DNA from 3 places in the Paenisporosarcina sp. genome. Region 1 is predicted to be linked to each of the others. Evidence: riboswitches for the same ligand, from Rfam matches in the RefSeq annotation. Region 1 holds a riboswitch; each other region holds the start of a gene.

Region 1 (10,692 bases):
AGCTACTATTTCTTTGTATCCTCCAGTTGTAGGATTGATATCTTGATAACTTGGTTTAAAAGATGTTTCTAAAGGGATTCTTAAAGCTTTCGCTATTAATATAGCAGCTTGAGCACGCGTGATTCGATCATCAGGACCAAATCTTCCATTGTTATATCCATTAATAATATTTGAATTAGATAGTTTAGTAATTGATTGGTAAGCCCAGTGACTTGTTGGGACGTCAGTAAAACCGGCTGCACTCGTTTGAGTAGGTAGTAACATATGCAAACATAGCAATGCCAAAACTATCCATTTTAGCTTTTTCAAGGTTCCACTTCCTTTCTACGTTTCTCATATAATAGCAAATAGTGGATAGATTGGAATGAGGATTTTGTTGTGGGGAGATTTTCCTGTATGTGTTGTTGTGGGATTAGCGGGTTGGAGTATTCTAGATTTCACGGGTGTTGTATTTGTGTGGTGATCTCACATTCTACATTTCGCGGGTGGTATTCGAGGATTTGAAGGTGTGATTCTATATCTCGTTGGAGCTATTCAAGGATTCGACTGGCCTATTCTAGATTTGGAGAGGGCTATTCTAGTATTCACGTTTTACACACAATTCTTTATTGGAAAAAAATTCTTTTGTTCTCTTGTAAGTTATCAGATTATTTGATAGATTTTTGAAAAGGAGATGATTTTTATATTTTATACGCGGTACAAGCCTGTCAATATTGATGCGCTGAGTCGGTTGAAAAAGCGATTACCTGAGCGACATCCAATGTATGAGAAAGTTAGCATGGATCTTTACAATTATACGGCTGGATTTGGTGGCGAAGAACGAGTTGATCAAGTGTTGCGACGAGTTGCTTTTGCAGAACCTTACGCTATTTTACCAAATCTATATTTACATGACCCTATCATTTCAAGCTCACAGATTGATGTCTTAATTGGAACCAGCAAATATTTCTTGATTTTAGAAGTGAAGAATTGGACAGGCTCACTGGATTTTAAGGACTCCCCTCGACAAGTGATTCAAACTACCTCAACTTATACAAAATCACATGATTGTTCTTGCGTTCAAGCTGAAACGATTCGAGATCGATTGGTTCGCTGGCTTAAGAGAAATGAGATTGAGATTCCAGTTTTTTATGCAGTAATTTTTCCTTACGCATCCACCATTATTAACAAATCAACTTTTATAACTAATGTTCATGTTGCTAGTGAGCTACCGATTTTATTGAAGGCATACGAAAACCTCTCTTCGTTAATAGCTGAAGATTTATTTCATTCAACCATAACCTCTTTATGGTCAGAAAACACCCCCTTTACGCTCAATCCCTTATGCACGAAATACTCTATACTCCCTAGTGATTTAAAGAGAGGCTTATTTTGCTCTAGTTGCGACTTTCATTTACTTAAAAAATCTAGTCGCAGTTATTATTGCCCGAGTTGCATGACCATGCCGAGTAATCCGTTTGCAGATGCAATGACGGATTGGTTCTTTCTGGTCGGTCCAAGCATTTCGAATCGGGAATTAAAAGCATTTACTAATACAACAACTTCGCATACTGTTGGGTATTTTATGAAATCGTCTGGATATAAAAAGAAAGGCAAAACTAGGGATAATTTATATTTCAATGAGTTAGTATATAAATAAAAAAGCAGCCAATTACAATGAAATCACATTGTAATTGGTTGCTTAAAATATGTGTCTTTTATTAACCTGACATAGCTAAAACAAAAAGCGACCATAACGAAACGAGTCCACCAACAATAATTGTTAACATCACATAAATAAAGAAATTTTTCTTTTGTAAAGTATCATTCCGTTTGAAAATGTATGCTAATACAGCTGTAAGTATATACAGCAACCAGCTACTCAAGGTTACGATAAATAAACTTCTAAAAGGAGATATACTACCTACCCTCTGCGACAATAAACCTCCGATATCTTGTGCATAAGCACCCAAGATCGTCGCTAGAATTAAACAAAAGAGTAAGATTATATTATTTTTAACGATCTAAATCACACCCTATTGAAATTTCCAACTTTACTTGAGATAAAGGAATTACTCATCTTTATCCTTTTTGCCATTATTAGATTTGTCTTCATTTTTGTTGCCTTTTTGTGAATCGGATTTTTCTTCTCGTTTTGATTTATTTTCTTTTTCTTTAGCTTCAGCAGCTTTCTTTAAAGCCTCTTGACGCTTAGCTTCAGCCTTAGCTTTTGCTTCATTTTGTCGTTTTTCTTCAGCTTTTGCTTTTGCTTGTTCTGCTTTTTGTGCGGCTTTTTCTTTCGCTTCAGCAGCTTTTAATTCAGCCTTCTTTGCAGCTTCTTGACGCTTAGCTTCAGCCTTTGCTTTAGCTTCTTCCGCTTTTTTAGCGGCATCAACTTTTTTAGTTTCTGCTTTAGTCGCAGTTGTTTTTTGTTCAACTGTTTTTGTAACGGCTGTTACAGCGGCAACAGTTGTTTCTACAGTAGATTCAGTGTCAGCTTCTGTCGTTTCTGTTGATTCTTCAGTAGCAGTTTCTGTATCTACCTCTTCTTCTGTTTCAGTTGGTTCCTCTGTTGGTTCTTCATTGACAACTTCTTCTTCCGTTGCAGGTTCTTCTAATGGTTCTTCTGGAGTTTCTTCAGTTTCTTCCGCTGCTTTTTTAGCTAATTTCGCTAATTTTTTCTCCACTTTTTTGTCTAGACGTTCAATCGCTTTTAGCACGTTTTTTGCTAATGCTTCTTTTGCTTTAGGATTTTCTACTTTTTCTAATGCCGCTTGTAGGGCTAATAGGTTTGATGAGAATTTTTCGATTAATGCAGCACGCGCTAAATCTTCTTCTGTTTCTTCAGTTGCAGGTTCTTCTTCTACGACTTCATCCGATTCAGGAGATTCTTCATCCACAGGTGTTTCATCGGTTTCTGCATTTTCTTCTTCGGTAGTTCCTTCTTCTTCAGTCGGGTTTTCTTCTTCAGTTGTATCCTCTTCTTCAGAAGGAGTTGGTTCTGTCGTACTATCTTCTGTTGCCTCATCTTCTGTTAATTCATTAAATTTAGCGATAGCTTCTTCTTGTTGATCAATCGCAAGTTGAAGAATTTCATTCGCCAACTCTTCTTCACCATTTTCAAATAAGGCAGTAGCCTCTAAAATACGTTCTTCAACAAACGCATTTAACAATTCCGCTTCTTTTTCATCACTGAATGTGAAAGCTAATTGTAAATTTTCTTGAATTGTTTTAAGGAAATAAAAGAAATCTCCTGGAACCAATGAAGGCTCTTCTGTTTCGATTACCTCTTCATTTTCGCTATCAACTACACTTTCGTCCGTATCTGCATAAGCCGGATTGACTCCTGCACTAACAACGAATCCTCCAAGTAACATGGCGCTTAGTAGTGATTTGTAACTTTTACCAGTAAAAATCGACATAAAAAAACTCCCCTTTTCTAATTGTGATAGAAAAACAAGGAAGAAATGTGAATTAAACTTATTCAAGTTTATACTCATCATTCTTCAGCGGTTCAGCCACCATTACCATTTCGGTATTAGGTCTGGAACTTTGCGTCTTCACCTTTCGATGAATTTGCCTTTTTCAAATGAGAACTAATTACTTTTACTAAGTTAGTTCTTATCTAGCAATATTATACAACTTTAGCTATCATATTGCACATGTGAATTGAACTAATAGTAGAATAGGTAAATAGTTTTGTTAATAGAATAAATAGAATCGATTTTGATGGATGAAAAAAACATGTCAATTGGCTGGCCAACTGACATGTAATCATCATTTAAAAATCGTTCTATACTTTCACCCTATTAACCAGTACTTCCTTAACCATACCTTCAACCAGTGCAGGTACTTCGACAAAGGCACTTTGAATATGCAATCGCTCTGTCCGTTTGTGAGCGTCTTTACCAAAAGGACCTACGTTCAAGATTGGCGCTTGTAGTTCAGCCATTCCATCAAACGGAATTGAATAGGAATCTCCCCATACTGGTGTATTTGCTTCAAACACTTGCCAGCCACCCGTTACGTCTTCGTAGTTTACATAGCTTAGGTCCGAGATTCCGTTGAAATAATGCATGCGTTCGACAGGTAGATTGAAGTCCATGTCACCTTTTTCTTTTACATACTTAACGCAGGCTTCAACTACCTCGTCTTCACTCGTGTTCACTGCTGGATAGTATGGTGGTGTGTACATTAACACGATCGCAGGAGCGAGTTCTTGGCATTGGATCATCAGCGTGTCAACAATCCGGAATGATTTTTCGCGATCGTCCCACTCTGTGTTTTCTCCGACTAACGCTTTGACGCTGTCGATATAATCCATGCCGAATTTCTTTTCTGCGTGGTCCATCAATTGTTCGTATCGCAACACTTGGATGTCACCAACTGGTTCAACCCCTTCACGTTCACAAATGCGTTGATAGTCTTTATTACAAGCATCCGCCGATTCTTTAGCTACTTGCTCGAATAAATCCATGATTTCCGCTGCGTTACGCTTCATTAAAAAGACATTGTAGAGTGCTTTTGCACGATATGGCGTTTGGGTCGAGTATTCCATTTTTAAGTCTTGTTGTTGCAATGAAACGGGTAGAGGTGTTTTTTCACCAAGAACCGTTTCTTGGAATAAAGAGTTAAACTCCATTCGCTGAGTTAAGTAGGATGCAATATAGTTCGCCGTGATGCCGCTTAATGGTTCACCGACGTGCGTTTGCATGCCATAAAAGAGAGCTGAAGGCATGATTTTCCCAATTGTCCCAGAGTAAATATAGAAATTTGGATCGCCAGGTTCTTGAGAGAAAACGGGTTCGCCGTTTAAAAACAATTTATATGTCAAATCATGCTCATTGCGTAAGTCGTTGAGTTTCAATACTGCCGCGCGCATACCAGAACTGTTTACTTCTTCATCCGGTACCGTCAATAAAATTAAATTGATTGGCCAGTTTTCTGAAGCTGCCTTTTCAATTAACCCCATGTGCATAACTAGTCCCATTTTCATATCCATCGTTCCACGACCGAATAAATAATCGCCAGACTCAAGGTCTACTCGTGCCTCGTCAGGTAGCTCGTCCTTAATATCAAGAAGTGCTTTTGTTAACATTTCCGGTTCAAAAGCAAGAGCTTCTAAGTCACCATACTCTTCTGTATTGACCGTGTCGAAATGGCTAATCAAGACGACGGTTTCTTTTGCTTCCGGGTGTTTATAAAGAGCGGTCAATAATTTACGTCCGTGATCCGCTTCCGTTAGTTCGATATTTCCTGGATTTTCTGCAAAATACGGCACACCATGTAATTTCGCTTGAACTTTAAGTGGGAATTCCCGCTCTCCATCCGAATGCGTCATACTTTTCCAACTTACAACTTCGCAAAGCAATGAGCGTAAGGCTTCCGGTGTCGACCATAATAATTCTGTCATTTCTAGGACTCCTTTTTGGGTGCCAGGTACGCAAACAAATGTGTTTGTTTAAACATTCATGAATGTTTGTGTACCTGGTACCGATCTATTGATTTTACTGATTATCCAGATTCTTTATGAAAGCTTCGAGTCGATTCATGCCTTCTACTAAGACTGGCATCGAGTAGGCGTAAGAAATACGCATATAACCTTCTCCGTATTTGCTGAAGGCACTTCCAGGTACGCAAGCTAGACCGCCTTCTTTTAATAGTTTCGTCGCAAAGTCAAATGAACTCATGCCGAATTTTTTAATAGAAGGAAACATGTAAAAGGCTCCATTAGGTTTTACGACTTCAATGCCCATGTCGATTAATCGACCGTACAAATAATCGCGTCGTTCGATATATTCTTTATTCATAGCAGCTGGAACGTCGCGCCCGTTTGTCAACGCTTCAATTGCCCCGTATTGACTTGGCAAAGGTGCACAAACCGTGTTGTATTGGTGAATTTTAATGACGTGCTGCATAAATTCTTTCGGTCCGAGTAAGAAACCGATGCGCCATCCAGTCATGGAATGGGATTTAGACAAACCGTGTATTAAAAATAGTCGATCGCGTAGTTCGCTATAAGATGCAAACGAACGATGTTCGCCATTAAATGTGTTTTCACTATATATTTCATCAGTTAAGATAAAGATTTCATGTTGTTTCAATACGTCTACCAAAGCATCCATTTGCGCCGGTTCAATCATGACACCCGTTGGATTTGATGGGAAATTGAAAAGTACCGCTTTCGTTTTTTCATTAATTAATGAAGCTAACCTCTCGGCAGAAGGCTGAAAATCTGTGTCAGAAGTGTCGAGATAGACCACTTTTGCGCCAAGCAATGTAATAATCGGCTCGTACCCTGTATACATAGGTGCCGGCAAAATCACTTCGTCGCCTTCTTCTAAAATAGCTCGAAAGGTCGCGTCTATCGCTTCACTCGCACCGATCGTGATTATGATTTCGTTTTCCGCATTGTAATGAAAGTTATATTTATCGTAAAAAAATTGACTGACGGCATTTCGTAAATCAATCAGTCCCGCATTATGCGAGTAGCCTGTCATGTCATTTGCAATGGCAGCCATTCCTGCAGCCTTGACACTTTCGGGTGTTGGGAAATCGGGTTGACCAATCGTTAAATTGACAGCATCCGGGTAATGCACAAGTTGGTTGGAAAATTGACGAATCCCCGACACGGAGATCTGTTTCACACGCTCATTAATCGTAATCGGCATCTGGCTTCAGCCCTTCTCATAAAATGAAGAAATCTTTTGACTCTATGTTAACATTTCCGCACTGTTTGTATAGTGTTGTCTTTGATTTGAAATAAAGAGTTTTGCTAAGGGGAATTTGATATATGGAGATCATTTAATTGAAACTTTTATTAAAGATATCCGTATACTAAGTATGAGAGATTTAAGGAGGAATTAATGATGTTAAGAAACCCTGGTATTGCAGCTGTCTTAAGCTTTTTCTGGACAGGTGTTGGGCAAATATATAATGGTGAAATCGTGAAAGGGATAATTTTAATCCTTGTTCAAATGGTTAATGCAGCCTTGATGTTCGTATTAATCGGATTCATCACTTACCCTATCGTATGGATTTGGGGCATGTATGATGCATACAAGGTCGCCGAACGCATGAATCGATAGATTGTAGATTAGCCACTTCCTTTTGGGAGTGGTTTTTTTATGGGGTGATTGGGAGTGTATTCTCCATTTCGCGGGGTGTATTCAAGGATTCACACGGTGGATTCTAGGATTGGACAGGGGCATTCAAGGATTCGGCGGCTCTATTCGAGGATTCGACCCACCTAATCTAAAATTCACTTTTCACACACAATTTGACGTGCAGAAATGGTGCCAGTTGGATCTCCAACTGGCACATATTCTGCTTATGATCTTGATGTACTGTATTCTCAATTTCGCGGGGTATATTCAAGGATTCACACGGTGAATTCTAGGATTGGACAGGGGCATTCAAGAATTCTTCCGCTCTATTCGAGGATTATACCCACTCATTCTAAAATTCACGTTTCACACACAATTGGACGTGTTGAAATGGTGCCAGTTGGATCTCCAACTGGCACGTATAATGCTTGTGATTTTGATGGAGTATATTCTTCATTTCGCGGGGTGTATTCATGGATTCACACGGTTAATGGTTCTTCTATCTCATTAAGGTTTGTGATGCTTAGGTGGTGAATTTTGTCCGTGGACATTTTAATGTCCACTCCTTTTTAGTCAGTATCCAATATAAAACTCCACCTACTATATAAGCTATTACGTCTAGGGGGTCTGATACGCTTTTGCTTAAGTATAGGGGTGTTATGTATTCCCAAAATAGTCCTGATGATAGGGTTATTAAAGCTACCGTACTTAGTCTTGTTACTATTAATTTAGGTTGGTTATTTATAATGCTAAGTGCGTTTATGTAGCATAGTAGTAATACCCCTGCTAAGACATCGTTAAGGTGATTTTTTATTAATATATTATCTGTGTGGGTTTGTAGGTACAGTTTATTGAAGGTGTACATAATTAAAACCGCTATGCCTAATGTTGTACTCATTAGTAGTAATGGTTTTTTCTGTTTGTCTATTTTTAGCACAACGATATTAGTATAATCGCTACTATGATTGCACCGACTACGCCCCAAAATGTTAAACCTACTTGGTTTGCAGGTCCTGCTACCGTTATTTTCTTTGCACGTATTGGGTAACCACACTGTGGGCATGATTCTGCTTCTGTTGATACGTTATTATTACATTCTGGACATTTTTGTAACGCCATTTGGATTTCCTCCTTAGTTTTCTAAGTAAACAACTTGTACGGTCTATGCTTGAGAATCCTTTTTCGCACCAAAACTCTTCGGAGTATTCGATATTTTGGAGCTTGATAGGTAAATTGTAAAAGGTTAAAGGTTTTATGTAACTTAGTGCCCTTATGTTTTAAGTGTTTGGTTACATCCATCATGTCTATGAAACATTGTTTGTACTTCTTAGGGTTTTACATGCACAACATTATCAATGAATTGACTCATTTCACTCCGAACTTGAGTCGCCTTAAGGAAGTTTTCCACTATCATAAATTTCTTATCTACCAAAAATTTTCAAGAATTAGATATTACTTGAATTATTATAACATCTTCTTATCGCAAACTTTATAACACATTTATAGCTATACATATTTAATCATTAATTTTTGTTTCAAAGGACTAATTATTGCAAAAAAATAACCACTCTACAATAAGAGTGGTTACTGATTATATATTTCTTCATAGGCTATTTTTTGCAGCGCAAGCATCTCTTCTTCAGTCAGATTTTCTTGTAAGACTTGAAGAATTTCTTCCTTAGATGCTTCGCCTGATTGGGCTTTGGCTTGAAGATTTTTCAATTTAGACACACCTAGTTTGTTTACCAATACTCGAGTGGCTTCACCTTTAGTGGTGAATGGCAATGTGCTTGGATCAGCGGCTTTTGCTTCCTCCATCATTGCTAACAGTTCTGGGTCGCTTTCGATCATTGTTCTTACGTCATTCATTTGCCCACTGTCTTCTAAATTTGCTGTGTAGTCATCGACGATTTTTTCGGAAGCGGTATTCGTTCCAAATATATATAGCCCATAACCGAGGCCAGCTAAAATCATTAATGTAATGATTGTTCCGATTAGAAACTTCTTCATTTAGAAATCTTCCTTTCAGTTTCAATCCTGTTTATTCAAAAAAAGTTATTCTTCAGTACGTTCTTTCAACCGATTTCTGCGTTTTCTCCACATATCCTCTGCTGCTCCGGATCCAAAAATTACGCCTGCAACAATAAGGACTAAACCGAAGATATGTCGTGTCGTGATGTCTTCCCCTAAGAAGACGGACGATCCAACTAGTGTAAATAACGTGTTTAAGTTAATAAAGATGGCCGCTTTTGACGGACCTGCTTGACCGACAGAATAGTTATACAACATATGTCCAACTGCTGTTCCAATCATGCCGCTCCCAAAGAATGCGAGCCAGAACATAGGTGGCACATCGAAGAACTCGACGATTTCTCCTGGTTCTTGAACGAGACTTATTAAGAATAAAACAACTGATCCTACTAGGAACATATAGGCTGTTAACAAGCGTGGATCCAACGTTTTTGCAGCTTTACTGATGACTATAAAACTGAACACTTGCGTTAAAATCGCTAAAAACACGAAAATGTCGCCAAGCGAAAATCCGCCCGCTCCTTCTCCGCCAGCTAAAATGGTCGCACTCACTCCACCAAGACCTAGGACGAATCCGAGCCACTGAAGTTTCGAAGGATAGATACGTAGTAATAAAGAAACCAAAACCGCCGTTAATACTGGTCCAGTTCCTAAAATTAATCCAGCTGTCGATCCAGCCGTTTGTGTTAACCCAATCGACAAGAAGTAATGATGTCCTACCACATTCAGCATAGCTCCGAGCACAATGTATTTCCATTCTTGCGTTGTTGGTTTTCGAACAAGTTTGAATACGCCTAAAATCGCGAACACCGTTAAGCTTGCGACAAATATACGAAACGCGGTCATTGTGACCGGTTGAACTTCACCTACTAAGTATTTGACTGCGGGTAAGTTGAACCCCCATATGAACATGACAAAAACGAGTATGCCATAAATTTTCCACTGATTCATCCGGATTGCACCTCACCTATTCTTTCGGAAAACGAAAAACAATAGGAATATCTTAATCCTTTATCGGACTAAAGTAAATGATTATTTTTGCCTGTCCCTTAGGCGAATTTCTCCGCCTGGTCGAAGCTGTGCTACTTTCCATAAATCTGCTTCAACAATTTTACCAAGCGTGGCATATCCCCCGGTTGTTTGAGCGTCCGCCATGAGAACAATGAGTTGTCCTTTATTGTTCACTTGAATGGTCCCAGGTTCAACAGCTTCTGACAAAATATCTCCAGATGAATGGAATTCGATGGGTGGACCTTCGAACAAATACCCCATTCGGTCACCCGATTTTAGTTGATAGGGTTCTTCGAAATTCTTGTTTTTGAATAAAGACCTGTGTACACTCGGCCAGATTTCTACGGTCAACTTTTGTGAATAAACAGGTCGTTGCAATTGGATTAGTCCTTGAATAGTACCTCTTGTAGGTGTTCCTTTGATAATATCTCCCTTTTTAAAAGGTCGCCCCATTCTTCCTCTTGAATAAACACTCGCAGATCCAAGCCACTTTTCGACTTCAATATCTCCTCGTATACTTAGATATGCGATGATTCCTTCCTCTGCTTGCCCTAGTTTGACCATC
Region 2 (10,692 bases), on a different contig from region 1:
TGAAATGGACGTATGAAAACATCCATACGTTTAAAGACGAACACTTTTATGGTGATTCGTATGACCCTTCTCATGAAGTACTTGAGTACAAAGATGAGAAAAAAACAGATATGCTAAAAGAATATTAAGTACAAGAAAGAGCGCCAATTTCCCACGGCGCTCTTTTTTAAATTGATAGAAGTTATGTATGTTTGGATATCTGTTTAAGAAAAACAAAGCTTGCACCATTATGGATGCAAGCTTTGTTTTCTTATGGTTTTAATTCATAACCTTCCTCAAAATAATCATTGGTTTGGTTTTTCAATATTATCGTTGTTGTTCCAACCAACTCCGCTAAACGATTAATTTTCTTTTGATAGAATTGACGATCTAATGACTGTATTTCTGTCCCATCCATACTTTCAATCATGTATAACTGAATTTTCCACAGTTCTTCTTTTGCTGTAAGTGGAGCCAGTTGAGCGGCATTAATTAGTGAATCAGAGATAGCTGCCAAAACGGATATATCCCCTTTTCCATAATGACTTAACTGATAATACGTGTGATACAACACTTCTTCAAAGGTATGTATTCTCAATTTCACTCTATGAATCGATTTCACATCATTAAACACAAAATCTGCTTGAGGTAATTGGCTATAACTTCCCAACAATCTACCTAATTGATGAATATTATGAATGGCTGTATTTGGATCATTAATTCCTGGTGAAATAGCACGAAGGGACACTTCCACCATCTTTTGAATCGCGAAAACCGGGTCTTGTCTTGTATCTCTTTCTCTTCCAATCGTAAATAATTGCGCAGGATCTTCTTCTATTTCAATTAATTCATTCACATAAAGTGTAACTACTGGTGTATTTGATTGAACAAAATCACCGATACAACATTCAATTTCAATTTGCCCATCATATTTTTGAGCAACCTTCACCATTTGTTCTAGATTAAATAATTGAATATACCCATCGTTTTCTGCCTTTATTGGATAAGCCATCTTTTTAACTGTCCAATGTCCATCTATATTGGTTGTCATATCTTCTCTCTTTAGAAGTTCCTTATAACACCCAACCGCTTCGTCCCCTTCAATTGTTAACTTCTCAATGAGCGTATTCACCTGAATATTTTTTGCAATATGGTGAATAAAAATCGCAAAGAACACTAAGCAAACCATCGCATATAATACGCCTACTAATGATGAAATAACCGATTCGCCAGAAATTGATTCTTGCATAAATAGAAGAGATAACGTGGTATATATAAACCCACCCATAAACACCCCTAATACCCGCCACACCATTGGATCGCGAACAAAATTCTTTAGTGTTCTAGGAGAGAATTGTGAAGAATAGGTTGTCAGAACAACCATAATCGTCGAGAACGTAAATGTGGTCATCGTTAAAAGTGCTGCAGACAAGCCACCTAATATCGTTTGAGCCAGTTCGACTGTTGTTAATAAAACATGCGGGACGTACATAAGCAAAATATCATCATATAAATGATCAATTGTTGAAAAAATAATGGCAATAACAACTGATATTAAACTGTATAAGGTCGGAATAAACCAAATACTTTCCTTAATTTTCAACCAATAACGGTCCATACGCCCATCTCCTTCTATATAAACACTGTAACATATAGTGAATATAATCAATACGCGTGACTAATGGAATAAGTCGAATCTCTTATAATTATAATTTTTCGCGAATAAAAACACATCTTTTTACACGCATAAAATTTACCAAAAGGAATAGTTTAGACTATATGCAGAATCTTCTTCTGCACCTATTATAGGCAATAAGAGAAATAAGTGATGTACTTCGTTACTGATTCTCGATAAAGGCAAACCTGATGAAAGTCAGCGACGCAAAGCTACAGGGGCTTCTTGTGTACAAACACAATTGCCAGCCAGCTACCGAAAGAACAGGGCATAAGATTTTAGAGATGCAAAACGAGTGATCACTATTTGCAAGAGGGTCTAATGCCCTTTTATAAAATTAGCCATCACAACATTTTGATATCTACTAATCTATTAGTGAACCCCGCTTTCGGTAGGCGGGGTTCATTTTTTTATGTTGGAGGTGAAGTTGTGCAAGTGATTGACTCGGTACAAGGAACTGTGATTGCGAATAATGTTAAACCTGCGTACTCCTTTGGAAAACGTTTAAAGGGACTTCTATTCACATCATCACTTCCTCGTCAATCCGGAATTCATATTCAACCCTGCCGATCGGTTCACACGTATTTTATGAAATACCCGATTGACATCGTCTACTTAGATGCCAATCAAGTAGTGGTTGGACTCGAACAATTTGTCGCTCCAGGAAAACGTGGACTACACATCCCTAAAGCTTATTCGGTAATTGAATTAGCAGCAGGTCGCATCGAAGAACTCGCACTTGAAGAAGGACAAAAACTACACATACAACCAAAAGGAGAGAAATAATCATGACACAATGGATCAAAAATTTCATGAACGAAGAAGAAGGACAAGGTATGGCTGAGTATGCGTTGGTATTGGGAATTATCGCAATTGGGGTTGTTGGACTATTAGTATTATTCGGAGACGCTATTGTTGAACAATTCAAAAAAGTAACAGCTGCATTTACAGACGAAACTGCTCCAGAATAAGTTACAAATTTTAAGTGAGAGGAGAAAATATGGATGCAACTACTAGATGGATTACTCATCGTTTTAATGATAATTTGTTTGTTTACAGATTTGAAAAGCAGAAAAATCTATAATCATGTGTTGCTTCCTTCCCTCCTTCTCGCTTTGATTTTACAAGTTTTCACTAATGGCTGGATTGGTCTAACAAGTAGTTTACTAGGATTGGTTGTTGGATTCGCCATCCTTTTGATTCCATACATGATGAAGGGCATGGGTGCTGGTGATGTGAAGTTAATGGCAGTAATCGGAGCCATTCAAGGATCAGTTTTCATTTTAACGACTGCGGTTTATATGTCTATTATTGGCGGAGTGGTTGCACTACTTCTCATTTTGTTTAGGTTAATAAAATCTAAGCAGTGGCTGACTTTATTTCACCGCAACAGCCTCATGACGTATGGAATGAAATTAGCCGTTGTGCGAAATCATTCATCCAATCAAACATTTCCGTATGGTGTTGCTATTGTAGGAGGCGCATTATGCACAATGATTTTCCAAGGAGTGATTCGCCTATGATTCGCGAGGAGAAAGGTCAATCTCTCGTTGAATTTGCGCTTGTCATTCCTGTTTTTTTATTGTTTTTAGTATTCATCATTGATCTTGGACGAGTTGCTTACACGTATTCGACGATGCATTTTACAGCGCAAGAAACCGTTCGTCTCGGTAGTTTTGGTTACACAGATGCTGAAATGGAGTCGTATGCTAAACAACATTTCACAGCAGGAAATGGGAATTCAATGATCGTTTCGATTACGCCAAGTGATAGCATTCGTGAATCAGGCGACGATGTAACTGTGACCCTTTCTTATAAAATGAACGCCATTATGCCTTTAGCTGAGTTAGTAATTAACGGACCTATTGATATTCAAGTGGATTCGACAATTCGAGTGGAGTGAGGTTAAGCGATGAAAATGCGTGATTTTCACAAAGATGAACGAGGAAATATCATTCTGATTGCAGCTTTTTTAATGCTTGTTCTGACAGCTTTTGCTGGATTAGTCGTCGATGGCGGCCATTTATATATGTCAAAGGCAAATCTTCAAAAAGCGGCCAACGCAGCTGCCTTATCTGGTGGACAGGAACTAACAACAAATGCAGGGGAACCTGTAACGAATATTGTTAAAGGGATCTTAGATGCACATGATGTACTTCCCTATCTTCAAGGTATTACAGTAACACCCGAAAAAAGCGTAGCAGTTCATTTAAATGAACCTGTTGCATTGTTTTTCTCTTCCATCGTTGGATTTAACGAAGTGGATGTAAAAGTAAAAGCCACTGTCGAAATCGGTAAAATGGGCCGAGCTTCAGGGGCTGCTCCTATTGGAATTGATGAATCCATCCCTCTTATTTATGGGAATGAATACACACTTAAAGTGGATGAAACTGCAGGCGATACAGGATATTTCGGCGCACTAGCACTTGAAGGACCCGGTGCTAAACTATACGAACAAAATTTAATGTATGGCTTCGATGGCGAATTAAAAATTGGCGATATCATTAATACCCAAACTGGTAATATCGCTGGTCCCACTAAAACAGCTGTCGACTATTTGATTTCTACTTGCAATGATATGACTGCTAGGGATTGTCCGAGGATTTTATTAATACCCGTATATGTTCCTTATAATCAAGATTCCAATCAAATGAAACAAGTGAAAATTACAGGTTTTGCTTATTTTTATATTTCTGAGCCAATGGATTCCAAAGATAAAACGATTAAAGGCGTTTTCTTAAAACGTGTCGGTACAGGTTTTCAGTTAGATGATGCATCCGAAAAAGGTGCATACACAATTCGATTAGTAGAGTAGGTGTTCACATGCGTTCTCGCACATTATTTTTATTAGCCATCGTCATGGGACTTATTACAACCCTTGTTTTTGCATTCACACTTTCTTCAAAAAATAAAGAAAGTGAAATACCTGAAGAAACTCAGAAAGTGATTGTCTCTACTCAAATGATTGAGGAGAACACGGTCATTACTGAAGAGATGGTTACCGAAACAACGAAACCAAAATCCTCTGTCCATGCATCAAGCTTAAAAACGGTAGATGAGGTTATTGGTAAATTGGCAACAACACGCATTGAAAGTGATGAAGTTCTACTTCCCGCTCGTGTTCAATCTGTCCAACAAATCAATGATGTTCTTTCGAAAAAAATCACCGAGGGGAAACAAGCAATTTCCATACGCGCGAACCTTGTTCAATCGGTATCAAATCTGATTGAAGCAGAGGATTTTGTAGATGTTTTATTTACTGAAATAATCGGTTCTACAACAGATCCCGTCGTTAAAACATCATTATTATATGGTAAAGTGCGCGTTTTAGCGATTGGTCAAAAAATGACGGTTCGTGACGAAAATGATGAACTGGTAGAATATTCATCAGTCACAATTGAAATAGATCCTAAAGATACCGTAAGTTTGGTGCAAGCACATGAAAGTGGAACATTACATTTAACTCTTCACCGTCGTGAAGTTACGACGAATAATTAAGGAGGTGCCACCTTGGAATTACAAGGACAAATGAAAACAGGAAAAGTAGTTGCCCTATGTAGCGCTAAAGGTGGCGTCGGTCAAACATTTTTAGCTACAAACTTAGCAATTGCACTTCAAAAAAAATATTTATCCATCACTTTAGTTGATGGAAAGCTCCAATTTGGTGATATTGCAATTGCCCTAGATTTAAAAACATCTGTCACGATGAAAGATGTTGCCGAAGACATCGCAAGAATTGACCACTCTCTTATCTCCAACTATTTAACAAATCATGAATCTGGCATTCAAGTTTTAGCTGCTCCAGAACGTCCTGAACATGCGGAACTAGTAACGAATGATGTGATGAAAAAAGCGGTTCATATGTTAAAAGACCATTACGACTATACAGTTATTGACTGTGGCTATGCATTTCATGAAACAACACTCGACTTACTCGATATTGCGAATGATATTCTAGTCGTTACCACTCCTGATATGACAGCATTAAAAAACACCAAGCAGTTGTTAGAAACATTCGATCAACTTGGTTATACCTCTAAGATAAAATTAGTCATCAATCGATACGATATGGAAGGTTTAATTAAACCAGAAGAAATCCCAGCGATGCTTCAATTACTTGATGCAGAGTTTGTTTCAAACAATTTTAAATTAGCTAGCCAATCATTAAATATTGGTATTCCCGTTGTCAGTCGTCGAAGTGGAACTGATTTAGCGAAAGACTTAGGACGCTTGGCGGATTGTATTGTTAAGAATAATCATGCTGATGATGAAACGGACAGTCGAAAAGAACGAACCAAAAAACTGTGGTTTGGACGCAAAAAATAAGGAGGAGATGAACTTGAGTTTACTGAATCGATTGCAACAAAAACAGCAACTCACCGAACCAATTGAAGTTGCAGAAAAAGTTGAGCAAGTAACACCTGTAGAAGAACGCGTGAATGTCGTTCCTTCCCCTCCTCCTTTACCTGTTGCGCCTGAAGTGAAAGTTGTTAAACCCACAGCTGTTCATCAAGAAAAAGAACAAGAGTTTAAAAAGCTCATTCAAAAAGAAATATTAGCGACGATTGATTTGAAAGTGGAACATGATGATTTAGATCAACAAATTGATCGATTAGTTCAAGAAGTATTAAAAGAAGAAGAGTCTTATCGGAAATCGATTGACCGTAAAAAAGTAACGGCTGATTTAGTTAATGAATTAACAGGATTTGGTCCTATCAATCCCCTACTTTTAGACGAATCGGTATCTGAAGTGATGGTCAATGGACCTGACCATGTTTATTGTGAACGTAATGGACGTCTTGAATTAACCGATATCGAATTCCGAGATAATGAACATGTTCTTAATGTGATCGAACGAATTGTTGCCCCTATTGGTCGACGTATTGATGAAAGTAGCCCAATGGTTGATGCTCGACTGCCGGATGGATCTCGAGTAAACGCGATTATTCCTCCATTAGCATTAAATGGACCGACAATCACCATCCGTAAATTCTCGAAGGACCCTTATACTATTAAGGATTTAATATCATTTGGAACGGTTACGGAAGAAATGGCTTTATTTATCGAAGCGTGCGTTAAAGCCCGACTGAATATTTTCGTTAGTGGCGGTACAGGGTCAGGGAAAACGACTACGCTTAATGTATTATCTAGTTTCATTCCTGCGGACGAGCGAATTGTAACGATTGAAGATGCTGCAGAATTACAACTTACTCAAGACCATGTAGTGACATTGGAGTCACGTCCAGCCAATATTGAAGGCAATGGACAAGTGTCGATTCGTGATCTTGTACGGAATTCCCTTCGTATGCGTCCTGACCGTATCGTTATTGGTGAGGTCCGTGGTGCTGAAGCACTTGATATGTTACAGGCGATGAATACAGGACATGATGGTTCACTTGCGACAGGTCACTCGAACAGTCCTCGTGACATGATTTCACGTTTAGAGACAATGGTTTTATTAGCAGGAGTGGATTTACCTGTAAAAGCGATTCGTGATCAAATTTCAGGAGCTTTAGATGTAATCGTCCAGCAATCTCGTTTAAAAGACGGAACTCGCCGGATTGTTAAAATCACGGAAGTCCAAGGGCTAGAGGGTGACATCATTGTTCTCCAAGATATTTTCGTTTATGAACAAGCTGGGGTCGATGCATCTGGTAAAATTCGTGGTAAATTAATCCCGACAGGTGTTCGGCCGAAATTTTATGAAAAACTTGAGACGTCAGGAATCCATATTCCTCCTCATGTTTTCATTGAAAAAGATGAGATTACGTTATGACGCTAATCGGATATATTTTATTATTAGTCACATCTACTTTGTTCTTTCTAGCTTTATTGGTCAAAGTGTTTTACCAAAAACAACAAATGAACAAACGATTACAGCATTTCATTCATAGTGAAAGTGATGAGCCAAAATCCGATAAAGAAATGCGTCGCATAGTCGATTTAACTACCGCTAAAGAGAAAGTCCGAAAGCGGTTAAAAGCGAAGGATAAAAATAAATCGATAGAAATGATGTTACAACGAGCTGGGATTCCATTAAAACCGGAAGAATACGTTATGTTCCAATGGATTTCTGTCATTTTTTCCGGACTGTTATTTTATTTGTTCAAGCCAGCTATAATGGTACTGTTTTTTGGTGCCATTTTTGGATTTGTATTACCGAAGATGATTGTTAGATCAAAGCAAAAGAAACGCCTACAGCAATTCAACAATTATTTACCTGAAATGATTTCAACGGTAGTAAATGCATTACGCGCTGGTTTTAGTTTCTTTCAAGCCTTACGAAATGTCATGGAAGAGTCACCTTCTCCAGTTAAAGAAGAACTAGCGATCGTCCTGCAAGAAATGCAATACGGAGCTACAGTTGAAGAATCGTTGAACCGAATGAAAGAGAGAATGCCAAGTAATGATTTAGACTTGATGATCCAAGCCATTCTGATTCAGCGTCAAGTTGGTGGTAATTTAGCTGTCGTTTTAGAAAAAATCGTTCACACCATTCGTGAACGTATTAAAATTCAAGGTCAAATTAAGACGTTAACTGCCCAAGGGAAAATGTCAGGAATGGTTATTGCCTTACTTCCGCTTGGATTAGCTGGTATGTTGTTCGTTGTTAACCCACCCTATATGCTCGTACTATTCACCAATCCGATTGGTCTTGTTTTACTAGCTGTGGGTGCCGTATCCATGATGATTGGCTTTTTCTTTATTATGAAAATCACAACAATCGAGGTGTAGCGAATGATTGAATTATTTGCACTCATCACCATTTCACTTGTCTTATTGGGCTTAGTATTGGCACGAAATGAAGCCATTCTTTCAAGGAAACAACGTATTGCATTGGTGATTGGTGAAGAACGTCAAGAAAAAATCGTATCGACTACCGTGAATGCAAAGGAGTCCTTGTTTCAACGTTTATTTGATACACGCATTAAACAGTTTAAAAGAAGTTTTAATCGTACGAATAAACGTGGTAAAGCGGAAAAAATCGAACGGAAATTGCTTCAAGCTGGTACACCATACAGTATGACGCCGTTTGAGTTTCGAATATTACAACTTGGATTGTTAATCGTGTTGCCGATTTTCATGTTCATTATCCTTGTAATAGCTAATGTTTCGATTGGCAAACTCCTATTTATGCTGTTAGCTACAATCGCATTAAGTATGTATTTACCTCACGCTTTTCTAAAAATGAAAATCAAATCACGCAATCATAAAGCGGTAGTTGAGCTTTCTGATTTCATCGACTTACTTGCAGTTAGTATGGAAGCCGGTTTAGGTTTTGACCAAGCATTGAGTAAGGTAGTTTCTAAAAAACATGGCGTATTGGCAGATGAATTCCAGCGCTGTCTTGAGGAATTACGTCTTGGGAAGACCCGCAGAGAATCACTCGCTGGCGTTCGTGAACGCTTACAAGTGGATGATATTCAGATGTTGATTGGGAATATCATTCAAGCAGAACAATTAGGAATTGGTATGGTCCAAATTTTACGAATACAATCGGAAGAAGTGCGAATTCGTCGCAAACAACGTGCAGAAGAAAAAGCAATGAAAGCACCGATTAAAATGCTCTTTCCTCTCGTTATTTTTATCTTCCCATGTATTTTCATCATATTATTAGGACCTGTATTGCTTCAATTGATGGAGACTTTTATGTAAAACGCCGAAATGGCGTTTTTTTGTTACAAGAGAATTTATATTGGCGTTCGCGGGTGATATTTTGGCGTTCGGGGCTCATTTATTGTCGTTAGGACGCGATAATATGGCGTTAGCGAACCATAATTTGTCGCAACGAGAAGATTTATTGGCGTTAGGACCTCAAACCAAATAAAAAACGAGTCACGTGGACTCGTTTTTTCTATTTATATCGATAATAGTCTTGAGCGTGGACCACTTTAAAACCAATTGACTCATAAAGCAATAATGCGTGTGCATTTTTCGTCTCCACTTCTAAGTGAAGTGAGTGCCCTTTAGCACTTTGTTCGCGCACCACTTGTTGCAACACTTTCCGTCCGATTCCTCTACCTTGATGTGTTGGCAAAATGGAAAATCCGTAGATCCAAGCTTCTCCGTCTTCACGTTTAACACGGATTTTCCCAATCACTTCCACGTCTACTTCAATCATTAACATGTCAGTGTCTTCATCGTTATCAATTCTACTCTCATTAGCGGTAGCACTTTCTTCATCTACCCCAAAAGCTTCAACATCTAGACGCGCTCGCATGGCAATATCCTTTTCATCAGCTTGTCGTAGCGTAAACCCACTGACTTCTGCCAACTCTTTTTCTTCCCACTTCATTTGATGTTCTGTGAATGCATACGCGGCACCTTGTTTATTCAAAAACCCTTTCGCCGCTTGTGAACTTGCAGGTGCATTGAGAAGAATTTTCTTGTAGCCACGCTTTTCGCATACGTCCATGGCTTCAGAAAATAATTGTTGAAAAAGACCCTTTCTGCGCTCATTCGGTTTCACCATGCCACACACTTCTGCAACTGAGCCGAATGGATAAATTCCTAGAAAAGCAATAAGTTCATCCTCTTGATAATAAAAGAAATCCGTTTGATCTGAATCGCGTCTACGAAGCATTTCCCAGTTCAACTTCAATTGAAGTTTGTCGAATGCCTCGCATTCCTTTTGCAATGCCCCAATGTCTTGTAACTGTTTAATCGTTAACATGTTAAATTCCCCCTTTACTTAATTAGCTTTAATCGCGGTCGTGTTGTTAAATACACCCCACTTAATATAACGATCAATCCCACAATCATATGTATCGAAATTGGTTCTTCCAATAAAAAATACCCCCATAAAATGGCCGATATTGGAATTAGATAAGTGACTGAAGTTGCAAATTCAGGACTTCTTTCATTCATGATGTAAAAGAACAATAAATGAGCGATTCCAGAACCGAAAAATCCGAGACCAATTATCGCGAGTAGCACTTCCCCACTTACGTTTTGTGTAAGTGTTTGTAATTGGTTTGCGTTTGTTAGCAACATCATCGTCCCGCCAAACACCGCTCCTACAATTAATGTACACGTTG
Region 3 (10,692 bases), on a different contig from region 1:
AATGGTTCTTCAATCGTAACAGCTTCACGTGCACCCGCTTGTCTTGCTGCGTCAATAACTGCACGTTGCTCAACTGAAGTTATTCCATATGGTACACAAATCATGACGTTTGGTTTTTTCCATGATCCGCCAGCTACTTTCATAGCCTCTTTTAAATAATACTGAATCATAGCAGTTGTGATATCAAAATCTGCAATAACCCCATCCTTCATCGGGCGAATTGCAACAATCGAACCTGGTGTTCGACCTATCATATTTCTAGCATCTTTACCAACAGCGACGATATCGCCATTATTCGTATTTTTAGCTACTACTGAAGGTTCGCGTAAAACGATCCCTTTTCCTTTAATAAATACCAAAGTATTTGCTGTGCCAAGGTCAATCCCGACATCTTTTGCTCCAAATCCAAACACGTAATTTTCTTCCTTTCTATCCTTAGCCAGTTGTTCTCAGCTTACTTGAAATCATAACTTTCATTATAACGGATAAATGAAGAAAATTATAGTGTCACATGTACCCCTTTTCTTTTAAGCTAATGAATTGATGGTCACCAATGATTACATGGTCCAATAATTCGATTCCCATAATTTTACCAGCTTCTTGTAATCTTTTCGTCACTTCAATGTCTTCGGGTGATGGTGAAGGATTGCCTGAAGGGTGATTATGAGCACATATGATGGAGGCAGCAGAACGTTTTACAGCTTCTCTAAAGATTTCTCGTGGATGAACAATACTGGCATTTAAACTGCCGATAAATATTGTTTGTTTATGCAAAACTTGATTTTTCACATTCATAAAAAGTACAACAAAATTTTCTTGTTTTAACGACGTCATGTCTGCCATTAAAAAAGTAGCCGCATCCTTCGGTGAACGAACTGTAAATTTCCCATCTGTTTTTTGCTGAGCTAAACGTCTTCCTAACTCAATTGCCGCTAATAATTGAACCCCTTTTGCTTCCCCAATACCTTTAACTGCAGTCATCTCTTCAATCGTCGCAGTTTTTAGTTCGTGAAGTTGTTCAAAATAGGTTAAAACACGGTTTGCTAAATGAAGAACGGATTCTTGCTTCGTACCAGTCCTTAAAAGAATCGCGATTAATTCTTGATTAGATAAACTTTCGGCACCCTGTCTAATTAAACGTTCTCGTGGTCGATCGGCTTCATGTACATCTCGAATCATTAATGTCGGGAAGATTTCAGTTGTCATAGGAATCAACCTCGTCACCAAAGGAAAGTAAACCTAAAGACTTTAGCTCTTTAAAAAGTTTCCCAATTGGTAATCCCACAACATTATGATAATCCCCTACAATCTTTTCTACAAAAAAACCTCCAGCACCCTGGATGCCGTAGCCTCCTGCCTTATCTGCCCCTTCACCACTTTCCACATAAAGTTGAATCCACTCTTCCGATAAAGGATAAAATTGAACATTCGTTTGTTCAAAGAATGTATGACATTTTCCGGAATGAAAAATCGAAACACCTGTATAAACTGTGTGAATATTTCCGGATAACCTTTTTAAATATTGAGTGGCCAATTTATTATCAACCGGTTTATATAAAGGCTCTTCATTCAAAAAAACAATCGTATCTGCGCTTATAACAATGGCATCTTGATATTTTTCCGCAATCGGTAAACCTTTAGCCATCGCCGTATTACATACTTTTTCTCCAGGTGTCGCTCCAAGTATATTAGATTCATCAACCTCGACAGTTCTCACTTTAAAAGGCACTTCTAATAATGATAGTAATTCAAATCTTCTGGGTGAAGCACTTGCTAATATGAGTGGTTTTTTAGTCGTTAATTTGATATCAAACATCTCCTTTTTGATATCATACAAAATCACACAGGAAATGAAAATTAATCGTAAATGGAGATAACTTAAAAACCACAGTTTTTTAGGTATTAAAACTCAATTTTGAGACATTCATTTTGCGTTCCGTAATGAGATAATAGCTGTGCACGAACAACATTAATTTCCTTTGAAAGCTTAGATATTGCTGCAATATTCGACTTCCAGTCTTCAGGAATCTTAACGCTCGCCTCTACTCCTTCAAAATAAAATTTTGCCCGATCTGTTTCGCTAAGCAAAAGAGGTATATTTTTTAGATGATCTTCCGTACAACCAGATGCTGATAATTGAAAAGGCTTAACAAAAGAATCTTTGCTTTCTGCATTTTTCACTTCAGCTTCTACTACACTTACCGCTGACCATACATAATATTTATCCTCTGCTAAAATAACAGCTGAAGATGCTAAAGAAGGATTAGTCTGCATCAAGTTTGCCGCTGCTTCAGCCGTTGAAAAGACACCATACTGTTTTGCGTAAAAGGGAAATACGGTTTTATCATCCGTTGGTGCAACAACAGGTTCAACTTCTTCTTTTTCTTCTACAGGCGTGACTAATTCTGGTGTATCCACCTTTCGAATATCTTGCCACTGAATTAAAAGTGCAAACAAACCGATGGATACAGCTCCAATTAAAAAACCGTGGAGAAGTGCTAGTGTGTAAGAAAACTTTGAAAATGTTCTAGAAATCCGCATATGGTCACCTCATTTTTCTCCACCCTATCACGTCGCCCATAAAAAAAGACGAGACTCATGTCGTCTCGTCAAAAAAAGTTTTCGTCTTATATAAACAAATTTGTATACCATTCGAGTATGATATCTCCATAAAAATAAACTATCAGTGACGCTGCTGCAATAGAAGGTCCAAAAGGTACTGGCGTTTTCTTATCCGCCTTTTTTATTTTCAATTGAATAAATCCAGCAATCATCCCAACAAAAGCAGCCACAAATAAGGTCAGTAAGGTTGGAATCATTCCGAGCACCCAGCCAATCACAAGGAACAGTTTTATGTCTCCTCCACCCATACCACCTTTCGACAAAATGGCAATTAATAATAAAATACCAAATCCTATAAAGGCACCAACCACACTATCCCACCATTGAGTGAGTGGTGAAAGTATTCTTGAAAATATTAATAGAACGCCAAAGAAAATTAATACCTTATCAGGAATTAACATATAAGCTAAATCTGAAACAGTGATGATGACTAACATGGAAATGAAAAGGAGAGCAACGATTAGTTCTTTAGAGAATCCTAGTTTTAGATAGGCAATGGAAAATAGAATTCCTGTACATAATTCCATCACCGGGTAGATCCATTGAATTTTTTGTCCACAACTACGACATTTTCCCTTTAGAAAAATATAAGAAAATACGGGAACCAAATCTAAAATTGTTAATCTCCTTTTACAATTCGAACATGTTGAAGGAGGACTAACAATTGACTGTTTTTTTGGAATCCTTAAACCGACAACATTAAAAAAGGAACCAAATAGTAATCCATATAAGAAAAAGAATATGGAAATTGTGATTATCATAAAAAACCTCAATTCATTAATAGGAAGGGATTCGTAAAACTTCTCCGACAAATACGGTATTCACTTTTTTATTATTCGCTTTCATGATAATGGTTTCGCCATTTCGATTGCCGTAATAATCCATTGAAATTGAAAATAAGGTTTCCCCACTTTTAACAACATGACTTTTTTCAGCAGGTTGTTGTAAAGCTGCAGGTTGTTCAGAGACCTCAGAAGGAGGATCTAAAACTACTTCCTGTTCAGTTATCTCGGAGATACTTTGTTCACTTGAAGATATGCTACTACCTTCTAAGGAACTAATCGTTTCTTTTACTTCTGTAACATCTTGTAAAGGATTAATCTTCTCCGCTTCTTCTGAAGACGCAGGATTATCCATCTTTATCGGTAAATTGATATCAGGAGCATAATACGTCACAAGTTGAATGGAATAGTTAAATAAATCTTCCATTGGACCTACTCTCTCTTCTCCTTCACTAAATCCTGTAAACGCAAACGTTTCAATGGTATAAATTCTATTTAGCTTTTCCATTTCTTCTAGAAACAGCAACATACTTTCATAATCTTTTGATTGGATTTCAAGCTCAACAACAATTGTTTTTAAATCAGGAGGAGGTGGAACAGGTTGCGTTTGTTGAATTGCGTCATCGCTAATAACCAATTCTGTATCTGTTTCAGATGGTGAACCATCTTCAATTTCAACTTCCGTGAATTGTTCATTTATCAAGCCATCATACTGAAATACAATTGAGTCTAATAATGTGTCAGAGGCTAAAGCCGATTTTTCCAAGTCTAATATAATGGATTCTTCTTCTCTAGTAATCGGCACTTTTTGGGTCAAAATTGCAATTTCACTCTCTGAAATGGAAACAGGTTCTTCATTCACTGGTTCACTAACTTCAGATTTTAGACTTTGTGTCTTTAAAAGCTCAATACGCTCATTTGTTGGTCTTACTAATAAAAAATAAAATAAAACTCCTAAAATAAATAATGCACTAAACACACCTATGATCACTTGCCAATGTTTTCGTTCAAATACAATCATGGAGACCCCTCCTGTTCGGAATCAAGGTCTTTCAATGCATCTTGATTTAACAAAATTGAATACACTGCAATGGTCCTAGGTTGAACAAATGTTTCTTCATTAACAGCATTTTCTTGAGCAAGTGTATCTTTAGTAACAGATAAAATTCTGGCTTCATTTATGAATGGGGATTGTTGAATTGAAGTTAAATAGAAAGCTGCTTCAGCATGACTATCAAATTGAACCTCTAACTCAATTGAATCATCAATGAATACATAAGAGGTGAAATAACCACGAACTGGTAGTTTTTTTGATAACTCTACTAGTATTGCAATTTTAGAATACGGCTGAGTTGATGCCCATTCTACTGCGGATTCATAACGATCAAATTCAACCACCCTAGGATCCTCTTCCGTTGCAACCGGAATTGAAACTTGCGATGCAATTAAATTCTCTAAGTTCTCAACTTGTTGGTGTTTTTCATGATAAATCGACCATATCCAGGCAAATAAACAAAATAGAAGAATCACTAAAAAAACCGAGATAAAAAGCCATTCTTTCGGTCTATTTTTAGTTTGTATGAGATTGATATCGACATGTCGCATATGTAATACCCCTTTTACTTCCAAGAAAGGCCAACTAATTCTGCAAATGAGTCTGGAATCTTATACCCTGTCTTCGTTCCCCAAGATTGTTCATGTAAGAGAAAAGCATTGATGTCTTCTGAATCTGCATAACTTTCTTTTAACTCACCTAAATGAGGATGATCGCCTGCTAAACAAATCGTGTCGATTTTTTGTTTACCTTGTTGTAAATTGAATTGATAAAATGACTGTAATCGTTCAATTTCTTTTTTCATCATATTCATATGTTCGGTAAATACGACATCTTCTTTTGGGACTTCTATGTATTGAAAACCTGTTCTTGATTCAAAAGCCGTATATTCAGTTGGTGGAACTAACGTAAAGGTTCGAACATAAACCGGTTCATGATTGTGGAACATACTTAACTGAACTCCATCTAACTCCGCATGAATTAATAATATATTCTGTTCTTCAGTTAAATGAAATTGTTCCTGAAATAAACGATAGAGGTTTAAAAATGGAACATCCATAACAACTGGTCGTAGTTTTGATTGCTTAAGTATGGCCACCATTTTATTGATGCCTTCTTCCGGAACAGCTAATGCACGAACCTCTCTTTTACCATCAACTTCTGCAGTACCAACGATTTCAATAATAGGATCTTGGAAAGGAAGTTGGAATGATTCACCAAGCGCCATATATAAACTGCCTTTTAACTCTTCAATCGGAACACTCAGTGGCAATTTTGTTGAACGAAGTAATAATTCATGTGAGGAAAAGGAGACATATGTTTTTAATCCTGCCAATTTATATTGTTTTACAACCGAAGTTAAAGCACGAACCAATTGTTCATCTTGAATGATTTCACTTTTGTCAATCCAACCATCTTCAATAATACGTTGAATCGCATGCGTATATTGGTGTTTCCGATTGCCGACTAAAATACGGATATATCGTTTCGTAAATGTAATAAACACTGCTGCATGATTTCCCCAATATGTCGACAATCTTCGTCACCTCTAATTCTATGTATATGTATGTATTAACTATAATAATAGCCCCCTGCTTAAAAGCAAAGGGCTATTTATATCAGATAGTTATGGAGTTGGGTCTGCTCCAGCATTTATTTCGGTTTCTGTTATATCAGCTTTATAATATAAAGTACCACTATTACTTTTTAATGTTATTTTGTACGCTGCTGGAGTGCTAGCATTTGCAGGAATGTATTTGACAAACGATGAACCTTTACTATATGTTGTTCCATCAACTGAAGGATCTGCAGGTAGACCATCTAAAACTCCTGCTGTAACTAATTCATCTAAAGTAATTAAGTTATCAGTAAGCATTGAAGAAGTTACTTCTCCACTAACAATTCCAAGTTTCGCTGAGTTTATTATCAACAATGCATTAGATTTGTGTGCATCATCTTTAGAATTATCAATAATATTCCCAATTGCCGGTACAGCGATTGCTGCAATAATTCCTAGGATTACGACTACTGCTAATAGTTCAATTAGCGTTAACCCTTTTTGATTTTTTAAGTGCTTTAACCATTTTCTCATCTAAATCTCTCCCCTAAATGTTTTCAATGGGTGGGTGCACTATTTGCTCAAAATTACCCAAGTGCCCACATACAGGTAATTTGTCCTTGCGTCCATCATTCTTCCTATTACCTATATTATCGGTTGGTAAACAATTATTTCAAGTCGAAATATGTCTAAAGTTATAAAATTATTGAACTTCCGATAAAATCGAGAACATCGGTATCATGATAGACGCCACAACTCCTCCAATTACGACTGCTATAAACAAGATGAGCATAGGCTCTAACAATGTTTTCAATTGTTCTGCACTTTGATCGACTTCTTGTTCATAAAAATCGGCGACTTTATCTAACATAAAATCAAGAGTACCTGACTTTTCTCCTAAAATCATCATTTGAGAAACAAATGGTGGTACTGCCCAATGTCCTACAAATGGTTTGGCAATTGAATTCCCTTCTTGCACACTTACACTTGCTTCTCTCAATAACTTTTCAATTACGGAGTTTCCTACTACTTTTTCAACTATATCAAGTGCTTGCGTTACTGGAACACTCGATTCATATAGCGTACTAAGTGTTCGTGTCATTCTCGCGAGAATTGCTTTTTTCATGAGAGGACCAAACACAGGAATTTTCAATATTAAAGAGTCAATTTTATAACGGACAGTAGATTTATTTTTAACCGTTTGATAGGCGAATATTAAAATTGTGATAACAAGTATAAATATCCACCAATAGGTTGTTACAACTGAACTTAATGACAAAAGTAATTGAGTTGACCAAGGAAGTTCTGCTCCAAATGAAGAAAACATTCCTGCAAATCGAGGAACAATGAATCCAATCATAAAGACAATGACCAATATCGAAACTGCTAACAAGACAAGTGGATAAGTCATTGCGGATCTCACTTTTTGACGAGTCGTGTGAGATTTTTCATAGTACAGTGCAAGTCGATCTAATATTTCATCGAATTGCCCACCCGCTTCACCTGCACGTAACATATTTGAAAAGAGAGTTGGAAAAACTTTCGGGTGTTTGGAAGCAGCTTCTGAGAAGGGGTAACCCTCCCGTAAGTCATCTAATATTTCCCCAAGAACAATTTTCATTTTTTTAGAAGTAGATTGATCTTTTAAGATTGATGTTGCATCCAAAATCGTAATTCCAGCTTTAATCAAAGTAGAAAACTGTCTAATGAATATAACGAGTTCTTTAAAAGGTATGGATTTTTCCAATAAAGGAATCTCCGTGTAAAGAATCCCGGTTTTTTCTTCAATTTTCTTTGTAGAAATACCTTTAACCGTCAATTTTTGTTTTGCATCGGTTATTGAAGTAGCTTTAATACTACCAGCGATCACTAATCCTTTTCGATCTCGACCTTCATATCCATAGTATCCCATTAAATCGTCTTCTCCGATAAATATGGACTAGCACTATCAAAACTAACTTTTTCTTCTTTAACCAAACGTTCTATTTCCGATTCCATTGTTCGCATTCCAATATTTCTACTAGATTGCATAACCGAAGTAATTTGATGAATTTTCTCAGTACGGATTAAATTCTTTACAGCCGGTACATTTAGTAATACTTCAAATGCACCAACACGACCTTTCCCTTCCTTTTTAGGGAATAATCGCTGAGAAACAACGGCTTGCAGAACAGATGCAAGTTGAATTCGAATTTGCGGTTGTTGACTAGGCGGAAAAACGTCGATGATTCGATCAATGGTCATTACTGCACTGGTAGTATGCAAGGTTGCAAAAACTAAATGCCCCGTTTCAGCAGCGGTAATTGCCGTAGAAATGGTTTCTAAATCTCGCATTTCTCCAACTAAAATGACATCTGGATCCTGTCTTAAAGAGGCTCGTAAACCAGATGAAAATGATTTCGTATCAAAACCTACTTCACGTTGATTAATCATACATGTTCCATGACTATGTAAATACTCAATTGGATCTTCAAGTGTAATAATATGTTTTTTCATCGATTTATTCATTTCCGATATCATAGAAGCCAATGTCGTTGATTTACCAGAACCAGTTGGCCCAGTCACTAAAACTAACCCTTGGGGACGAGTTGAAATATCTCGAAGAACTGGTGGCAATGATAGTTCTTCATAAGTAGGTATATGTGTTGGAATAACTCGAAAAGCAAGACCAATACAATCCCTTTGATGATAAGCATTTACACGAAAACGGGAAACACCAGGTAAGCCATGTGAAAAATCAATTTCCCCTTTTTCAATAAACTTTTCCCACATTTCATTAGTCAGAATGGATCGGGTCATCGTTTCAATATCCTGTGGTTTTAAAACATCTTGTCCAAAACGCTTCAACTCACCATCTAATCTCATAATAGGTGGCATACCGACGGTTAAATGCACATCAGATGTCCCAAGATCAAATGCAGCTCGAAGTAATTGACTTAGTTGTTCATTCATACCAACGTTCCCTTCTTAATTCACTTTCGCGACTTTTAATACTTCTTCTAAAGTAGTGAAACCTGCTTTAACCTTTAATAACCCATCGTCAAGAAGCGGAATCATACCTTGTCTCATGGCTTCTTTTTGAATGTCAAACATACTTGCTTCATTAAATAGTAGGTCACGTATTTTTTCATCTAATATAAACATTTCATGTAACGCAATTCGGCCCTTATAGCCTGTATTTAAGCATTTACTGCATCCAGAAACTTTATAGATTTTTTCAATTCCAATAAAACGTTTGTCAAACACCGTTTTTTCTACTGCAGATGGTACATGTTCAACCCTACAATTTTCGCAAATCTTTCGAACTAATCGTTGAGAAATGACGCCATTTAATGCGGATATGACTAAGTATGGCTCAATATTCATATCCAGTAGACGTGGCACACTGCTAATCGCATCATTTGAATGCAGTGTACTCATAACAAAATGTCCGGTTAATGCTGCTCTAATAGCAATTTCAGCCGTTTCTTCATCACGAATTTCTCCGACCATTATGATATTTGGATCTTGCCTTAATATCGCACGTAAGCCACTAGCAAAAGATAAATTAATTTGTGGATTAACTTGAACTTGATTGATTCCTTCTATCTGATACTCAACAGGATCTTCGATCGTAATGATATTGGTTGTGTCTCGATTAATATGTTGCAGAGCGGAGTACAAAGTCGTTGTCTTCCCTGAACCTGTTGGACCAGTCAATAACACCATTCCAGAAGGCTGCTCCACCATTTTAATAAATGCTTGTAAATAACGTTTATTAAAATCCAATTGATTAATTGGTTTAATCGCTTTGTTTTTATCTAAAATACGTATAACGACTTTTTCTCCATTAACGGTTGGTAAAATTGAAACACGCAAATCAATAATTTGTTCACTTTGAGTAAGTCTAATTCGGCCATCTTGTGGTAATCTCGATTCGGTAATATTTAGATTGGCCATGATTTTTAGACGCGCAATAAGTGACGCGAACTGGGATGCTTGGAGAACACGATCTGTTTTCAATAAGCCATCCACACGATATCTGACATGGATTTTATCTTCAAGTGGATCAATATGTATATCACTTGCACCTAGTGCTAAACCTTGCATAAATAATTGATTGGTTAGTCTGATGGCAGGTGCTTCTTCTTGACTTTCATCGTCAAGTCTACCGGAAGTTTCAACATATAAATCTTTATTTACTTGTGAAAATTTATCAATTGATTCTAAAATATCATTTTTTGACGATATAACAGGCATCACAGTAAAACCTGTCCGCAATTCAATATCATCAATTGCTACAAAGTCTAATGGATCAGCCATAGCAACTTTCAATTGAGTTCCATTTTTTTCGATGGGCAAGGCAAAGTTTCTTTTGCAATAGTCTACTCCTAAAAGTCCCAACAAGGTTTCATCTATTGGAAATAAATTCAGCGAAACATGAGCAATCCCAAGCTGGAATTCAAGAACCTCGATCAGTTGTTGATCAGTAAGAATGCCACGTTCTAAAAGCGCATCACCAAGACGTTGATCTGCTGACTTTTTTTCAAGAGTTTCCATTAATTGCGTTTCAGTAATAATATTTGCACTAACTAAAATATCTCCTAAGCGTTTACGCTCCAAATTACTCACACACCTTCCATTGGTAAAAGTGTAGTATACTTTCTAGTATATAAGATTCATGAAGTAAATAGATA

Evidence for each region. Region 1 has a riboswitch for cyclic di-GMP ahead of AC3EA5_RS11330 (DUF5667 domain-containing protein). Riboswitches for the same ligand answer to the same signal wherever they lie in the genome.
Region 2: linked by a shared signal. The riboswitch ahead of AC3EA5_RS15380 (DUF192 domain-containing protein) and the one ahead of AC3EA5_RS11330 (DUF5667 domain-containing protein) in region 1 are both predicted to bind cyclic di-GMP.
Region 3: linked by a shared signal. The riboswitch ahead of AC3EA5_RS04260 (type II secretion system protein) and the one ahead of AC3EA5_RS11330 (DUF5667 domain-containing protein) in region 1 are both predicted to bind cyclic di-GMP.

The regions. Positions count from the first base shown of each region.
Region 1 covers NZ_JBYNRN010000032.1:23,450-34,141, reverse strand. The annotation lists gene AC3EA5_RS11345 (S-layer homology domain-containing protein) at 1-309, opposite strand, end outside; gene AC3EA5_RS11340 (nuclease-related domain-containing protein) at 779-1,639, shown strand; gene AC3EA5_RS11335 (hypothetical protein) at 1,701-1,919, opposite strand; gene AC3EA5_RS11330 (DUF5667 domain-containing protein) at 2,052-3,401, opposite strand; cyclic di-GMP riboswitch class I at 3,485-3,570, opposite strand; gene AC3EA5_RS11325 (M20/M25/M40 family metallo-hydrolase) at 3,773-5,392, opposite strand; gene AC3EA5_RS11320 (aminotransferase class I/II-fold pyridoxal phosphate-dependent enzyme) at 5,487-6,650, opposite strand; gene AC3EA5_RS11315 (hypothetical protein) at 6,849-7,067, shown strand; gene AC3EA5_RS11310 (zinc ribbon domain-containing protein) at 8,016-8,204, opposite strand; gene AC3EA5_RS11305 (hypothetical protein) at 8,670-9,095, opposite strand; gene AC3EA5_RS11300 (DMT family transporter) at 9,141-10,067, opposite strand; gene AC3EA5_RS11295 (5-oxoprolinase subunit C family protein) at 10,149-10,692, opposite strand, start outside.
Region 2 covers NZ_JBYNRN010000041.1:37,577-48,268, reverse strand. The annotation lists gene AC3EA5_RS15390 (GNAT family N-acetyltransferase) at 1-128, shown strand, start outside; gene AC3EA5_RS15385 (DUF2254 domain-containing protein) at 251-1,597, opposite strand; cyclic di-GMP riboswitch class I at 1,826-1,914, shown strand; gene AC3EA5_RS15380 (DUF192 domain-containing protein) at 2,084-2,440, shown strand; gene AC3EA5_RS15375 (Flp family type IVb pilin) at 2,443-2,625, shown strand; gene AC3EA5_RS15370 (A24 family peptidase) at 2,659-3,177, shown strand; gene AC3EA5_RS15365 (TadE family protein) at 3,174-3,557, shown strand; gene AC3EA5_RS15360 (pilus assembly protein TadG-related protein) at 3,567-4,469, shown strand; gene cpaB (Flp pilus assembly protein CpaB) at 4,478-5,152, shown strand; gene AC3EA5_RS15350 (CpaE/TadZ family protein) at 5,165-5,980, shown strand; gene AC3EA5_RS15345 (TadA family conjugal transfer-associated ATPase) at 5,994-7,430, shown strand; gene AC3EA5_RS15340 (type II secretion system F family protein) at 7,427-8,389, shown strand; gene AC3EA5_RS15335 (type II secretion system F family protein) at 8,393-9,310, shown strand; gene AC3EA5_RS15330 (hypothetical protein) at 9,351-9,482, shown strand; gene AC3EA5_RS15325 (GNAT family N-acetyltransferase) at 9,510-10,328, opposite strand; gene AC3EA5_RS15320 (DMT family transporter) at 10,343-10,692, opposite strand, start outside.
Region 3 covers NZ_JBYNRN010000012.1:205,841-216,532, reverse strand. The annotation lists gene AC3EA5_RS04300 (rod shape-determining protein) at 1-413, opposite strand, end outside; gene radC (RadC family protein) at 508-1,206, opposite strand; gene AC3EA5_RS04290 (Maf family protein) at 1,196-1,816, opposite strand; gene AC3EA5_RS04285 (hypothetical protein) at 1,903-2,541, opposite strand; gene AC3EA5_RS04280 (prepilin peptidase) at 2,628-3,383, opposite strand; gene AC3EA5_RS04275 (LysM peptidoglycan-binding domain-containing protein) at 3,400-4,425, opposite strand; gene AC3EA5_RS04270 (PilN domain-containing protein) at 4,422-5,009, opposite strand; gene pilM (type IV pilus biogenesis protein PilM) at 5,024-5,995, opposite strand; gene AC3EA5_RS04260 (type II secretion system protein) at 6,086-6,550, opposite strand; cyclic di-GMP riboswitch class II at 6,570-6,653, opposite strand; gene AC3EA5_RS04255 (type II secretion system F family protein) at 6,720-7,928, opposite strand; gene AC3EA5_RS04250 (type IV pilus twitching motility protein PilT) at 7,928-8,968, opposite strand; gene AC3EA5_RS04245 (GspE/PulE family protein) at 8,984-10,627, opposite strand.